DNA from 3 places in the Chryseobacterium sp. MEBOG07 genome. Region 1 is predicted to be linked to each of the others. Evidence: riboswitches for the same ligand, from Rfam matches in the RefSeq annotation. Region 1 holds a riboswitch; each other region holds the start of a gene.
The links. A riboswitch is a leader RNA that binds a small molecule or an ion and turns the genes downstream of it on or off. The one in region 1 is predicted to bind cobalamin.
Positions count from the first base shown of each region.

Region 2: another riboswitch for cobalamin. It lies ahead of metE (5-methyltetrahydropteroyltriglutamate--homocysteine S-methyltransferase); the one in region 1 lies ahead of prpB (methylisocitrate lyase).
Region 3: another riboswitch for cobalamin. It lies ahead of LF886_RS23085 (TonB-dependent receptor plug domain-containing protein); the one in region 1 lies ahead of prpB (methylisocitrate lyase).

Region 1 is NZ_CP084579.1:4,128,113-4,133,387, reverse strand. It holds gene prpC (2-methylcitrate synthase) at 1-892, opposite strand, end outside; gene prpB (methylisocitrate lyase) at 879-1,787, opposite strand; cobalamin riboswitch at 2,235-2,426, opposite strand; gene LF886_RS18965 (hypothetical protein) at 2,675-3,241, shown strand; gene LF886_RS18960 (hypothetical protein) at 3,425-4,513, opposite strand; gene LF886_RS18955 (sensor histidine kinase) at 4,810-5,275, shown strand, end outside.
Region 2 is NZ_CP084579.1:3,276,349-3,281,623, reverse strand. It holds gene LF886_RS15125 (sensor histidine kinase) at 1-632, shown strand, start outside; gene LF886_RS15120 (LytR/AlgR family response regulator transcription factor) at 638-1,405, shown strand; gene LF886_RS15115 (Lrp/AsnC family transcriptional regulator) at 1,453-1,914, opposite strand; cobalamin riboswitch at 2,110-2,295, shown strand; gene metE (5-methyltetrahydropteroyltriglutamate--homocysteine S-methyltransferase) at 2,471-4,774, shown strand; gene LF886_RS15105 (hypothetical protein) at 4,986-5,275, shown strand, end outside.
Region 3 is NZ_CP084579.1:4,992,122-4,997,396, forward strand. It holds gene LF886_RS23085 (TonB-dependent receptor plug domain-containing protein) at 1-1,918, opposite strand, end outside; cobalamin riboswitch at 2,027-2,213, opposite strand; gene LF886_RS23090 (transporter) at 2,306-3,253, opposite strand; gene LF886_RS23095 (cytochrome-c peroxidase) at 3,266-4,315, opposite strand; gene LF886_RS23100 (MbnP family protein) at 4,308-5,138, opposite strand.

The sequences.
Region 1 (5,275 bases):
ACAGCATATCTCCGGCTTCTTCGGAAAGTTCTTTGGCTACTTTTTTTATGACTACATTTCTAGGATCTGATATCGTGTAAACAGGGTGTCCAAATCCAATAATGACTTCTTTGTTGGCAATACGCTTTCTGATATCTTCTTCAGCTTCATCAGGAGAATGATAACGGCTTTGTATTTCAAAAGCCACTTCATTGGCTCCTCCATGTTTTGGACCTCTTAAAGCACCGATAGCGCCTGTGATACAGGAATAAAAATCTGAAGATGTACCGGCAATAACACGGGCCGTGAAAGTAGAAGCGTTAAACTCATGTTCAGCATACAGATTAAGAGATATCTCCATTGCTTTTATCCATGAATCAGGAGCTTTTTTGCCATGTAACAAATGAAGGAAATGTCCACCGATAGTATCGTCATCAGTCTCAACATCAATCTCTTTACCATTGTGGGTATAATGATACCAATATAAAAGTCCGGAACTGAATGATGCTAATAATTTATCAGCAATATCTCTTGCTCCTGCGACATTATGGTCATCTTTTTCAGGCTGAATACTACCAACTGCTGAAACCATTGAGCGCATAACATCCATTGGGTGTGCTGCTGCCGGAATACTTTTTAAGATATTTCTTACAGAATGAGGAAGACCTCTCAAAGATTTTAATTTGGCTTTATAGTTTTTCAACTGTGCTTCTGTAGGTAACTGGCCATAAATAAGAAGGTAAGCCACCTCTTCAAATTGTGTTTTTTCTGCAAGATCCAAAATATCGTAACCTCTGTAATGGAGGTCATTTCCGCTTTTTCCGACACTGCAAAGAGCGGTATTGCCTGCTGTAACTCCGGAAAGGGCTACACTTTTTTTAGGTTTAAATGTTGGTTCGCTATTTGTTGACATGAGTATTTTGTTTAAAAAGATTATCTAATTTTTGTTCATAATCGTGGTAGCCGATACTGTGATAAAGTTCTTCTCTTGTTTGCATAGTATCCAGTACGTTGGCTTGTGTTCCGTCTTTGCGAATATGATTGTATACATTTTGTGCCGCTTTATTAGCAGCCCGGAAGGCAGAAAGAGGGTAGAGGATGAGCCCGACACCTGCGTTTTTTAGCTCTTCTACCGTGTACATTTTAATCATCCCAAATTCTGTGATATTCGCAAGCACAGGAATTCCGGTAGCATCAACAAATTTTTGATAAAAACTTAAATCGGGTACTGCTTCAGCAAAAATGAAATCTGCACCCGCTTCTTTATAGGCTACGGCTCTTTCTAAAGTTTTTTCCAGTCCTTCATTGGCAAAAGCATCTGTTCTTGCGCCGATAACAAAGCTTTCATCGGTACGGGCATCTGCAGCAGCCTTAAGACGGTCTACCATTTCTTCTTTGCTTACGATTTCTTTTCCAGGCCTATGGCCACAACGTTTTGCACCCACCTGATCCTCGATGTGTACCGCTGCCGCTCCGGCTTTGATCAATGATTTAATAGTTCTGGCGACATTAAATGCAGAAGGCCCAAAACCTGTGTCGATATCTACCATTAGCGGCAAATCACAAATATTGGTAATACGCTGAACATCTATGAGCACATCATCCAGAGTGGTAATCCCTAAATCAGGAATTCCTAAAGACCCTGCTGCAACACCTCCTCCTGAAAGATAAATGGCATTAAAGCCAGCCTGCTGTGCCAATAATGCATGGTTTGCGTTAATGGCTCCAACAATCTGAAGGGGATTTTCTTTTTCCATTGCCTCCCGGAATTTCATGCCGGGAGATTTCCAATTTTCATTTTTGGTCATTATAATATTTTATTGTTGAGTTGAAATTTGTTTGCGAATGAGCAGAAGAGCTGTAAATGCTTATCTTATTAGTAAAAAAGGAAGGGTAGAAAAGGATTTTAGTAATCTTAAAATCACATTGATATTGAGGATTTTGCAAAGTTCTTGCTGTACAGGTCTGTAAAATAGAACTGTTGTTACTGCATGAATAATTAAGATTGTTTCGGTACACCTTATAACTTTTTACATTGATTAAACCTTATAAAAAGTTCTCAGTAAACTTCGCGGTGCTTTATTAGAAAAGAAAAATTACGGAAAGGGGGATACGAATTTGAGCCATGGAATAATGAGAACAACCTAATGCTCACTCGTAATCCATCTCAAAAAGTAATACAGATTGACAAAACAGTTTTATCACACTATATCCATAACGTATCATACCTGACTGTAAGCTTCAAATCGCGAAAGCATCGTCAATGCGAAATAGGCAGGTCTCCTGACTTGTAACGGTTTTTATCATCCTTCCCATATAAAAAATATACAGTGGATATCAATTGATAAAAACTTTATGTGTTACTTACAGTTGCGCGACAGTTCGTGATTTGCACACGATTCCCTTTTAATGCACACCTAAGTGTAACCAATTTCGGTTGATAAAGAAGGTTTTAAGAACTCCTTGGTGGTAAATATAGGTATTTTATAATAACGAAAAAGATATTTTATGTAATCAATAATTGTTTTGATTTAATATATTGAAAACGTTGTTGTTATGGGGTTTATTTATGAGATGAATGGATTAATTATATTGTTAAATTGATACAAAAGATGACCGGAAAATTAAAGATAGTTAATAAATTTGTTATTCTTTTTTCATTTTACTAATTTTATTAACTAGAGATAATTGACCAATGATAGACATTATAGAATTTAAAAAAAACTTAGGTTTGGGAGAGATTCCTGTAGAACTTGAGAAACTGATCTATTTCCAGAATACTATTTCCTCGTTTGGAAATTATTCACAAGATTTTGGTGTTTTAATCGATAGTAAGTCCGGATTGAAAAGCTGGAGTGATGATGAAATTTTTTTGAATAGTATGTTGCCTTTTGCTCAGGCAAATGGTTCCGGTTCATTCTATGCAATCTGGAATAACGGAACGGATCAGCCTTTAAATAAAATGCCAGTAGTTGTTTTTGGAGATGAAGGTGGTGTTCATATTGTTGCTGAAAATATTTTACAGCTTTTACATTTACTTACTTTTGATACTGAGATTTCAGTAGAGTTTGATGAAGCTTATTTTTATAAAGATGAAGATGATTATGAAGAGAGTGAAGATTTAAGCAAATATTTGACTTGGATGAAAGGAGATTATGGCTTAAGCCAGATCGAAGAACCTGATTTACTGATTAAAAACGCTCAGGCTCAATATAAAGAAAGTTTCGATCAATGGTTTGGGCAATATTTTACAGATAATTAATTCTTGTATTAATAGTTTTCTTGCATAAGATTTTAATAAAGTCTATGAAAAACAAAAAAGACTCACAAAGATTGTGAGCCTTTAAGTGTTCATGGCAGGATTATTATTGAACACTTTTATGGCTAAGGTGATACCGTTAGTTTGCTTAATTGCTTGATTTTTTTCTTGCTATTTAATCTCAATTCAATTTTCCAGATCAAAGCTTGATATCGTATGAAAAGCATCTGCTTCTTTATTTTTTTCTCCTTGAAAAGTATCATAATTAACTACTAATAATTTCCCTTTATAGATAATAGTTTCACAAGGATTATCCAGTTTCCCATCGGAACCGTCTGCATTATCATTTTCCCAAATCAGCGAAATTGTATTGGTATCTAAGTTGAGCTGATGTACACTGTTGTTCTCATAATTGGCAATAAAAATCGAATTTCTTTTTTCGTCATAAAAAAAACCGTCACAGCATTTTAACTGATCTGAATCGAAAACTATTGTATTCGATTTTACTTTTCCATCCTTGTCAAATTCTAGTTTATTAATAACACCATCTCCAAAATTTCCTGCATACAAATTTCCTTTTTTATCAAAAGCAATCCCGTCAATTCCTATCGTTCTTTTCGTAACTTCTGGTTTTAAAGTAAAAGTTGCAATGATATAATTTTTCTTATTGGCTGCATTTAAAATGATGTTTTTAGAATTTAATTGTTCCAATGAAAAACTGTAAATTCCGCTTTCTCTTCTGTTTTCAAATAAAGCATCTGTTATATAAACCCGGTTTTTATGCCATCTTACAGCTTCTCCGAAATTAAATCCTTCAACCAAAACTTCAGCATTTAAAGGTTTTCCTTTTTTTACATTAATCCGAATCAATCTTGAAAAATTTTCATTTTCTGTAAAAAACTGATTATCCATTACGTATAGATTTCCATCGGGACCAAACTCCATTCCCATTGGATGTACTTTTTTAGTAATAGGATGCAATGGAAGTTGATCAAACCAAGTGACGGGTTTATCATTTTCATCAAAAGTTAGAATTTTGCTCCCGTGTTGATCAAATGTAATTGGATTTGTGATCGATAAAAATAGATTGCCTTTTTTATCTAAAGCCATTCCGTCTGGCGTTTGGCAGGTTTCTCCCAGATCAGCAAACAAGGTTGGCTTTATGAGTTTAGAAGTTTTGCTGTATACTATTTTTTGTTTGGCCACTTGCGAAAACAAGTTTAAGGTAGTCATTAGAAACAGAATACCAATTGCATTTTTAATTACTTTTTTCATTTCGTTTAGTTGGTTTAATCTTTTTTCGTTAAAAGGTTTTTTACATTACTTAACAGTGCTGCCGGTAGAATAATAAGTGTGATCATTTTTGTTATTTTAAGCGAATATAATCACGTCATTATGATCCTGTTTTAAGCACAGTTAAAGAACCAGTTAAAGCATTCAAATAATCGATTTTTAAATTTTATTGAATTCGTACGCTTAAATGCAGTTTTTAGAAGCTAAAACAGGTTATTCATATTAATTGAGGAACTTTATTTCTATATTTTGTTACTTTGCGTCAATTAAAATATATAATGAATTTTATCAAGAGAATTGACTTAAAAAGGACGGCGCTTCATTGCTTATACTGGATTTTCTTTTTGCTGTTTTTTTTCTCAAATAAATCTGATAATGAAGATTCTTATGCATTCATTTTTATTTATTCCTGTAAAATTTTAGCACAGGCCACCGTTGCTTACGGTTTGATATATTGGATTATTCCGGAAACATTAAATAAAAAAAGATATTTATTTTTCATAATTTCTGCCTTAGGCTGGCTTTATGTTGTTTTTGCTCTTTTAATAATTTTAAAATTTTATTATCTAGAACCCAGATTCCCAACTTTCTTCGATGATTGGATTGGGCATACAATGACGGTTCGTGAACGTCTTACTTCGGGCAAATTGATATTAAAAGAGTTTTCTTTTATCACATATCCCGTTATTATTTTAGGATTTATCAGTTTTAATCGCAAACAACAACGCCTTTTAAAATTGGAAG
Region 2 (5,275 bases), 850 kb from region 1:
ACGGGAGTTTTTTCCTGGCTTACCGCTATTATAAAAAGAATACAGCCTATCAGAAACAGTTGGCTCTTTATCATCAGGCATTATCTGACAGTAAAATTAATCAGCTGAAAGCACAGCTTAATCCTCATTTTTTGTTCAATAATCTCAATATTCTGGACCAGCTCATTGAAGAAGATAAACAAAAAGCTTCTGACTTTTTGAACGAATTTGCTGAGATATACCGCTATGTTCTGGATGTTTCTGATAAAAAAATAATTTCAGTGGAAGAAGAATTGGCTTTTGCAGAAAAATATTTTAAACTGATACAGTACAAATATGGAAATGTTTATTCTTTGAAAGTGGATCATAGTGAGACGTCAGGGAATATTATTCCGCTTTCACTGCAGCTGCTGCTGGAAAATGCAGTTCAGCATAATATTGGGACCTTTGCCAATCCGGTTTTGATTGTAATAGATCTGAATCATAAAATAACAGTTTCTAATAACAGGCTTCCCAAGCGAAACAGTAAGAAAACCTCCGGAAGAGCATTGAATAATCTTATAGAGCAGTATGCGCTGCTAACAGATCAGCAGGTAGAGATTTTAAAAACAGAAAATGAATTTTCAGTAATCATTCCTATAATTCCAGCATAAGAAATATGATAAAAGTGGTAATCATCGAAGACGAAATCCCGGCCAGAAACAAATTGAAACGTTTCATCAATGAGCTGGACGAATCCGTTGAAATTGTTGCAGAAATTGACAAAGTAGAAGAAGCTATCGCTTTTTTTAAAAATTCAAATGTTGATCTGATCTTTTCTGATATTGAACTATTGGATGGAAATGCCTTTGAAATCTATAATCAGGTGGATATTTCCAGCCCGATTATCTTTACTACTGCCTATGATCAGTTCTTGATGAATGCCTTTGAGAGTAATGGAATAGAATATCTTTTAAAACCATTTTCAAAGGATCGTTTCCAAAAAGCCTGGAACAAATTTCTGTTACTGAAAAGCACAGCCTCTGAGCAGCAAGATGTTTTAGTAAAACTTCAGCAAATGCTTAATAACAATCATCCCGGAAAAAACTATAAAAAGAGATTTACAATCAGTTCACATCAGGGAATTTATTTTATAAATACTGAAGATATTGCTTTCTTTGAAGCAGAAGAAGGAATTGTTTTTGCCGTTGACACTGCTGGAAAGAAAAACCTGCTAAATGAATCAACGTTAAAAGAAATTGAAAAACAGGTAGATCCTTTAGCCTTTTTCAGGATCAACAGAAGCGAACTTGTTCAAAAAAAACATATTGAAAGAATAGAACGCTACAACAAAAACACACTCTCCATCAAAATAAAAGGATACAAAGACCATCTTATTACCAGCCAAAGCAATACCTCTTCCTTTAGAAAGTGGATAGAAGAATAGTGGATGAAATCTTTTTTAGAGTCGATAACTTTCAACTCCTCATCAAATCATATGGTCAGTCCATGATTGTTTTTCACCTCAGCCATGACAAAAGTACTGTGAGTACTTCCAATGGAATCTACAGAGCCTAACTTATTAAATACAAAATCCTGATAATGCTTCATATCTCTGACCTGTACTTTCAGAAGAAAGTCAAAATCTCCGGAAATATTATAGCATTCAGCAACTTCCTCAATTTCTAAAATTTCTTTTACAAAATCATAGCCTACAGACCTGTCGTGAATTTTTAGTTTGATCTGACAGAAAACGGTAAACCCACGGTTGAGCTTTTCAGCATCAAGAACAGCAGCATATCTTTTTACAAATCCGTCCTGTTCCAGTCTTTTTACCCTTTCAAAAACCGGTGAAGTAGAAAGGTTTACTTCTTTTGCAAGTTCTTTTACGGTCAGTTTTGCATTTTTCTGGAGCAGCCTGAGCAGCTGTACATCCTTATCATCGAGTTGTTCCACAGAATATTATTCTTTTATAGTATTAAAACAGTCAAATTTACAGAATTATATGCTTTAGTATTGTTTTTTAAAAGATTAATTTGCTTAATTAATTTACTTTGATTGCGCTTTTATTCTGTATTATTAATTTTACACAAAATTAAAAACTTTTAGTGATGGCAATTGTTATCAATAAAAGTACAGTTCTTTAAAGATACTTCATCAAACAGGAAAGGTTTTACTTAAGGTAAATTAATAGGGAATCGTGTGAGAATCACGAGCTGTCGCGCAACTGTAAGTAACACACCAAAGGTTTCTGTCCTTGCATATCCACTGCCAAAGCGGGAAGGATGACAGAAACTGTTACAAGTCAGGAGACCTGCCTTTACTGAATTGACAATGCTTTCGCGGTCTGAAGCTTTTGGGTCATACAGATGATATATCGGATAATACATTTTTTCGTGTGAGAGAAATTGTACCGTTCGCTATATTACTATTTTCCAAAAACTCTTTATCCAAAGCATTATGAAACATTTTAAAGGGCTTTATCATTAAGTTTAATTAAAAAGTTTAAAAAATGCAAACTCACATTCTAGGCTATCCGCGTATTGGTAGCAAAAGAGAACTCAAAAAAGCCTGCGAGCAATATTGGTCAGGTAAAATTCTTCTGGAAGAACTTCTGAATACAGGCAGAACTATCTGTAACCAAAACTGGAATATTCAGAAAAAAGCAGGAATTGATCTTATTCCGTGCAATGATTTCTCGTATTATGATCAGGTATTGGATATGAGCCTTGTAGTAGGAGCGATCCCTGCACGTTATCATGAAGTGGTGCTGAAAAAGAATAATTCTGAACTGGATCTTTATTTTGCCATGGCAAGAGGATATCAGAAAGAAGGATTGGATATCACAGCAATGGAAATGACCAAGTGGTTTGATACCAATTATCACTATATCGTTCCCGAATTTTATAAAAACCAGCAATTTAAGCTAAGCTCGGATAAAATTTTCAATGAATTTGCAGGAGCAAAACAAGCGGGAATCAACGCAAAGCCAGTTATTATCGGACTTGTTTCTTATCTTCTTTTAGGAAAAGAAAAAGAAGAAGGATTTGATAAACTGGATCTGGCTGGAAATCTTCTTTCCGTATACACAGAGATCTTAACAAAACTTCAGGAGCAGGGCGCAGAATGGATTCAGTTTGACGAACCTTTTCTGGCGTTGGATTTAACGGAGAAAGCGAAAGAAACTTATCATTTTGTTTATTCTGAAATAAGAAAACGTTTCCCGAAACTGAAATTTATTGTCGCCGCGTATTTTGACGGATTGAAAGATAATGTATCGCTTGCTGCTTCACTTCCTGTGGATGTACTGCATATCGATCTTGTAAGAAATCCTGAACAGTTGGATGATATTCTGAATGCTATTCCGGAAAGCTTAAGTCTTTCATTAGGAGTGGTGGATGGAAGAAATATCTGGAAAAATGACTATGAAAAGTCATTGTCCTTCATCAAAAAAGCTGTTGAAAAATTAGGATCTGAAAGGATTTTAATTTCTCCATCTTGTTCATTGCTTCATTCACCTTGCGATCTGGATTTTGAAACCAACCTGAATGCTGAGATTAAAAACTGGCTGGCTTTCGCCAAACAGAAAGTAGAAGAAATAGTAACGCTTAAAGAGCTGGCTTCCGGAACAGAAAATGAACAGATTCTTGCAACATTTGAAGACAATAAAAAAGCAATTGCAAGCAGAAGAACGTCGTCTCTCATTCATAATGATAAAGTGAAGCAAAGAGCCCATGCTGTAACTGAAAAGGATGCTCAAAGAATAAATACATTCAAAATCCGTAAAGAAGAACAGCAAAAAGAATTACAGCTTCCGTTATTCCCAACGACAACAATCGGATCATTTCCTCAGACAACAGAAGTAAGAAGCTGGAGAGCAAAGTTCAAAAAAGGAGAGTTGACAGCAGAACAATATGATGCTCTACTGAAAGAAGAAACCCAAAGAACGATTCGCTGGCAGGAAGAAATCGGAATTGATGTGCTGGTACACGGAGAATTTGAGCGCAATGATATGGTTGAATATTTCGGAGAACAGCTGGAAGGATTTGTATTTACTAAAAATGGATGGGTACAGAGCTACGGAAGCCGTTGTGTAAAGCCTCCTGTAATTTTTGGAGATGTTTCCCGCCCGACTCCTATGACGGTATATTGGTCTCAATATGCGCAATCTCAGACTGAAAAATGGGTGAAAGGAATGCTTACCGGTCCTGTTACGATTTTACAATGGTCATTTGTACGGGATGATCAGCCTCGTTCGGAAACATGTAAACAAATTGCTTTGGCGATCCGTGATGAAGTGGTAGATCTTGAAAAAGCAGGAATCAGAATTATCCAGATTGATGAACCTGCCATAAGAGAAGGACTTCCATTAAGAAAAACCGACTGGCAAGACTATCTGAAATGGGCCGTGGAAGCTTTCAGAATTTCAGCAAGCGGAGTAGAAGATGCCACACAGATCCATACCCATATGTGTTATTCTGAATTCAATGATATTATTGAAAACATTGCCGATATGGATGCCGACGTAATTACCATAGAATGTTCCCGTTCTCAGATGGAACTGTTGAATGCCTTTGCAGACTTCAAATATCCAAATGAAATTGGTCCTGGCGTTTATGATATTCACTCACCAAGAGTTCCTTCAAAAGAAGAAATGATTGAGCTATTGAGAAAAGCCCAGAATGTAATTCCTGCCAATCAGCTTTGGGTAAATCCGGACTGCGGACTGAAGACCAGACATTGGGACGAGACAGAAAAAGCTTTAATAGCAATGGTAGCAGCCGCTAAAGAAGCATCAGTGGAATATGCACTTTAAAAAAACTTTCAAATAATTAGATTCAACAATTCGGATCGTGTTATGATTTTCATAGCACGATTTGTCTTTTTAACCCCCTAAAACATTGATGAACTCTGGTATTGGTTATTCATTTATATAGTATATTTTTGCACTTCGACATTTTTAAAAGAATATTTTTTTTATTTAAAAATTGTTGACAATTGATAACCAGTTAACTATAAATAAACCCATGAAAGAATCATTTCCTGAAATGAGATCGGAAACCTACAGCCCTGAATACATAGCCAGACTGAGGTGGAGCATCGTCATTCTTTTTGCAGTAATTGCTGTTATTTTGCTCATATTTTTTATTGAGGCTGTTTCAGCATCTTCTTCGGACACTTCTGCTACGATGATCTTTCTTTTTCTCTTTCTTATTACAGGAGCGTTATCAGGTTGGCTGGCTTATGAAATCACCAGAAATAAAGATAAGAAGATCGGTGGTATGCTGATCAACGATCAGGGAATTCTGTTTCTTAA
Region 3 (5,275 bases), 860 kb from region 1:
GATTAGCCCAGTTGAATTTTTTCTGAACAGACAGATCATGAGTATACCAGGGTTGTACATAATTGTATTGAATATTATCCTGGTTCACATCATATCTTTCTCCCACATACATCGCACTGTAATTGAAACTCCAGTCTTTATAATCTGCCATCAGACTGAAAGATCCGCTATGCCAAGGGGTGTAAGCAATCTGATTGCGATAGAAAGTATCTTCCGGATCACTCATATCTCTTGCACTTTGGTAAGTATAGGAAAGCAATGGTCTTAGCTTTACTTGCCCCAGCTGCATTTCAGTCTGAAGATTCACATCTGCTCCTATGATTTCAACCATCCCGAGATTCATCATCAGCCAGCGAAACATGCTTCCGTTAGGTGCAGCTACGATTTTATCCTGTACTTTGTTATAGTAACCATCTACTTTAGCATAAAAGGTTTTAAAGAAACGATTGTTATAATTCTTCTGATAGGTAAATCCTACATCATATTGATTGGTAAATTCTGGCTTCAGATACGTATTTCCGATATTGGTATAATACAGATCATTGAAGGTTGGAAGTCGGAAAATTCTTTTATAGAAAGCCCTTAGAGTAAGCTCTGGAATAATTTCCGGCTGATAACTCATAAATACGGCAGGAGTCCACTCTCTTGCATCTCCCGGTCTTTTGTTTTTTCTTACTTCTTCAAAAGTAAAGGTTCCTAAAAGGCTTCCCAGAATTTTAAACCTGTTCCATTGATACGTTGTTGCTAACGCTACCAATGTGGTGTAACGTGTAGGATAAGAAAAGTTATCCAGATTGGCATCCAGATTATTATACTGAAAATCCCCGCTCAGGCTGACATCCCAATTGGGTGTGATAGAATAAATATTGGATGATGAAAGATAAAGCTCTCGTTGAATATAGGTGTTATCAGTATGAATAATAGACTGCGAACGAACCGTATCCATGAAATGGGTATAATCGTAAGCAAATTTTGCTTTCAGCTGGGTTTCAAATTTGGGAAACAGCTTTTTTCGAAGATTGGCCTGTACGAAATAATTTTCATCGGAAAGTCTTGCACCTCTCCCTCCAAAACGACCATTAACAATAGGCGCCGGCATTCCTCGGTCTGAAATATAACCATAGCCTCTGATATTCCAGCTTCCGTTATTTAAAGTTCCGTTGAGAGAAGTTTCAAAACGCTTTGCTTTAATATCCGAATCCTGTCTCTTAGCAATGGTATCATAAGCCTGCTGCCCATCAGGATATTTCTTTGCATACCGAAATCTGTAAATTCCGTCACTCTGCATAAATTCTCCACTGAAGCTGGCAGAAACCCTGTCTGAAATCTTCTGTTCCAATCGGAATGACGGATTGAAAAGATCAATAGAAGCACTTTTTGCTCTGATCACAAGATTGGTTTTTCTTGTTCCTTTAAATACCGGTGTTTTCGGCTGTAAATAGATAGATCCCGAAGATCCGAAATCCTTCGCTGGCTGAAAAATTTCACTTTTCTGCCCGTTATACAATGATATTTCTTCCAGATCGTCCAAAGAATATCTTCCCAGATCTACCAGGCCGTTTTGGGCATTTCCCAGTTGAATTCCATCATAGAAAACACCAACGTGCTGGCTTCCCATACTTCGGATATTAATGGTTTTCAAACCACCCAACCCTCCATAGTCTTTGATCTGAACACCGGAGAAATACCGCAGAGCATCTGCAACAGAGTGGCTGTTCAGTCTTTCCAGCTGCTCGCCCTGTAAGGTTTGTGCCGGAAGGATTTCTTTAAAATTCTTTTTGTAAAGATTGATTCCTTTAATTGTCTCTTCCTCCAGACTATCTTTTTTCTTGGTTTGAGAAAACAAAAGTTGAGATGTTATCACCAGTATCGTGAAAACAGCTTTATGAATTGTAGAAGTAGTTAGTTTTGCTGCCATTAGCTCATTTAAGATAATGATGACGCTAATGGATATAAGAAAACAACGACAAAGCACAGCTATCACTGCACAGAATCATTGATGTCCTAAGCTTTATTCCACGAAAGCGTCAAACGATTATTTTCTGGCAGGTCTTCTGACTTACTCCATTTTTGAAATCCTTCCCATTAAAAAAACAGTGGATATATTCTTCAAAAATCTTGGTGTGGAGCTTACAGCAGCGGGTCTGTCCCGGATTTTCACCGGATTCCCTTTTAAGAGCTTTTTAGGGCTCACCAAATTTCGGCAAAGATAAAGAATTATTCCTAACCCCCAATTAAAATCATGATTCATAAACAATTAAAGCTCCCCAAGGAGCTTTAACATCATTTTATTAAGGGTTTCACTTTAAATTCCAATATTCAGGAAAATACTGAATCTTGATTTTGCTTCAATATCTCCGCCTGCCAGCCGGGTATACATAGGAAGCATTATCTCACTTCCCAAACTCAGCTTTTTATAAGAAACTTCAAATCCTAGTTTCCCATACAAAGCACTTCCTGCAGTATTGGGTAAAGCTTCATCGAATTGTTTATTCTGGGCATACACTTCTCCCTGAACGCCCGTCTTTACAGAAAATATAGATTTTTCATTTCCCGCAACCTGGTAAAAACCTGTCGCAGCATAGTTCCACTGGTTTCCAAAACGGTAATTTTTCTTATTTTCCGTCTTGATCGTGTAGTCTGTATTGACCATTACCGCCACTTTATCTTTCTGAAACTTATAATTCAAAGCTGCCTGATAATCCCAGCTTCCGGTTCCCAGCTGAAAACTCGGATTGACACCAGATACTCCTTTTTCATCAAATTTCCCCAAAGGAATTTTCACTCCTAAGCCTCCGCTCAGATGATGGAAATTATCTTTAGAGCTCATCAGCTGATAAATTCCCATCAGGTTCAGATCCCCTATTCCATTGATTTTGATATCTCCCTGTAAGGTTTTCTTTTCATGGAAATGGAAGGGAAGACTTGCATATACGCTCAGTTTTTTAGTCAATGGAATTTTCCCCCAAAGCTGCAGGGTATTGAAATACTGATCCTGTGTAAGATCTTTTACAAATAAATTTTCTTTGGCTTTGTAATGCTGGGCAAAGTATTTGATTCCGATAAACTGTGGATTCAATAAAGACTCAAAACCTGAAGATCCGTTTCCTGCTGCACAGCCGCAAGCATCACAATCATCATCAAAATCGAATCTGCTAAAGGTACCCGGAGCACTATAAGCGCTGTCTCTAATGGTCTTCGCCTGATTCTGGCTAAACAGTATCAAACTTAGTATCAATATAATCTTCTTCATGTTTTCTATAAATTATTCTGCAAATTTTGGATTGGATATAAAACTTTTGTCGGACAGTGTTTTCAGGAATGCAATGATCGACTGTTTTTCCTGACTGTTCATGGCAATTCCTATATGACCGTTCTGTTTCAGCTGTGGATCCAGATTGGCATTATCTTCTACCTGATTCGAATAGAAATTAAGGACCGCATCTAAGGTGTAAAATCTTCCGTCATGCATGTAAGGTGCTGTATATTCTACATTTCTCAAACTCGGAACACGGAATTTCATCCAATCTACCTGATTAAGGGTTACTCTGTAACGTCCTGCATCCTTGAATTCCGTGTTATAATACATTCCTGTATTCCGGAAACTCTCATCAGTAAACAGTTCTCCGCTATGACAAGAAGCGCACTTCTGCCCGAACAAAGCCATTCCCTGAGATTCTGCTGAAGTCAATTGTTCTTTTCCCTGCTTGAATCTGTCGTATTTTGAATCCGCAGAGATCAGCGAGGCCATAAACTGCGACAATGCTTTTAGAATTCGTTCTCCTGTAATGGTTTCATCTCCATAAGCTTCTCTGAAAAGTTTTTTATACTTCTGGTCATCTTTTATCTTTGAAATAGCGTCCGGTATAGAGCTGTCCATTTCATTGACATCTGTAATCGGGCTAATGGGCTGTTCATTCAGATTATGAATCACACCATCCCACATATACCTTTTCAAAAAAGCCATATTCTGAATAGGTGGTGCATTCCTTATTCCTATTCTGTCATCCACACCATGACTTACAGTATGCCCGTGATGGGTAAACGCATTTTCCTGAATATGACAGAAACCGCATGAAATGGTATTGTTTCTGGAAAGTCTTCCTTCATAGAATAGTTTCCGTCCCAGTTCTACTCCATTTTTTGTTATGGGATTGATGGATTTATCAAAGGTCATTTCCGGGAAATAAGAAGGAAACTGCAAGTTATATGCTTCATCTTTTTCCAACGGCTGAATCACCTCGTCAGAACAGGAAATACAACTCAACAGAAATACAAGCAGAACCAGTATCGTTTTAACAAAAAAATTAATCATTGTGAACGTGGTCTACTTTAAACATTTTTGTAAGATTATTGGTAACATCTGCCAGGTGTTGGTTTGAGCCCATCAACATATCATTGGCCGTTGTAAGAGTAAGTGCTTTTTCTCCGCTCAGAAACTGGTTAAGATCTGCCAGAATATGCACAGAAGGACGGATTGTTCCTGTTACTCTTGCTGTTGTCGGAAGATTCAATGTGATTTCACGGTACAGATCAGGCTGCTCATTAGCTGTAACATTCCCCATATTTCCTGTATGATTCATAAATTCCTTTGAAGGAGCATCGTTCCCATATTTCCCTTCCAGTTTCACAAAAATATAACCGGCAGCCCATGACCACGTCATTCCTTTCTGCTTGGCTTTTGTCCAGAATTCAGCTTGCCCATCTTGTCCCAGCAAGTACGCTTTCTGACTGATTCCCAATCCGAATCTTATTTTTTTGTAGTTGTTTTTCGGAATGCCATTCAAATTCAAATATATCACTCCGGCTACAGCATCTGCCTGATCGACGATAAAAGCGCCTTTATCAGGATTGTTTTCATTGTATTTAAATTCGTTTCCATTCTCGTCTATCAGTGCGATATTACTGATTACGTATTTCAAAGCAGAAAAATTATGTTTCTGTCCATTAGAAGAAGTCTGAGTCGTTTGGTTCAAGACGATATCTCCTACATTATTAAATCCGTTTTCGAATTTGATCTGAAGATTTCCGGGAGTGGTATCCTGTGGATTTTCGTCATCCCTGCTGCTTTCGCAGGCTACAAAAGAGAATAAAGTAAAGGCAATAAAGAATAGTGATAAAAATTTATAAATTTTCATTGTTGATTTTTTAAGTTGAATTATAATGTTGAAATGCGGACATTTTTTTACCACAAAAGGCACAAAAGTTCTTACACTTAAGTTATTTTAAGTGATAAGCTTTATGCATACTAAGAACACTTAAGCTTTTTAAAATC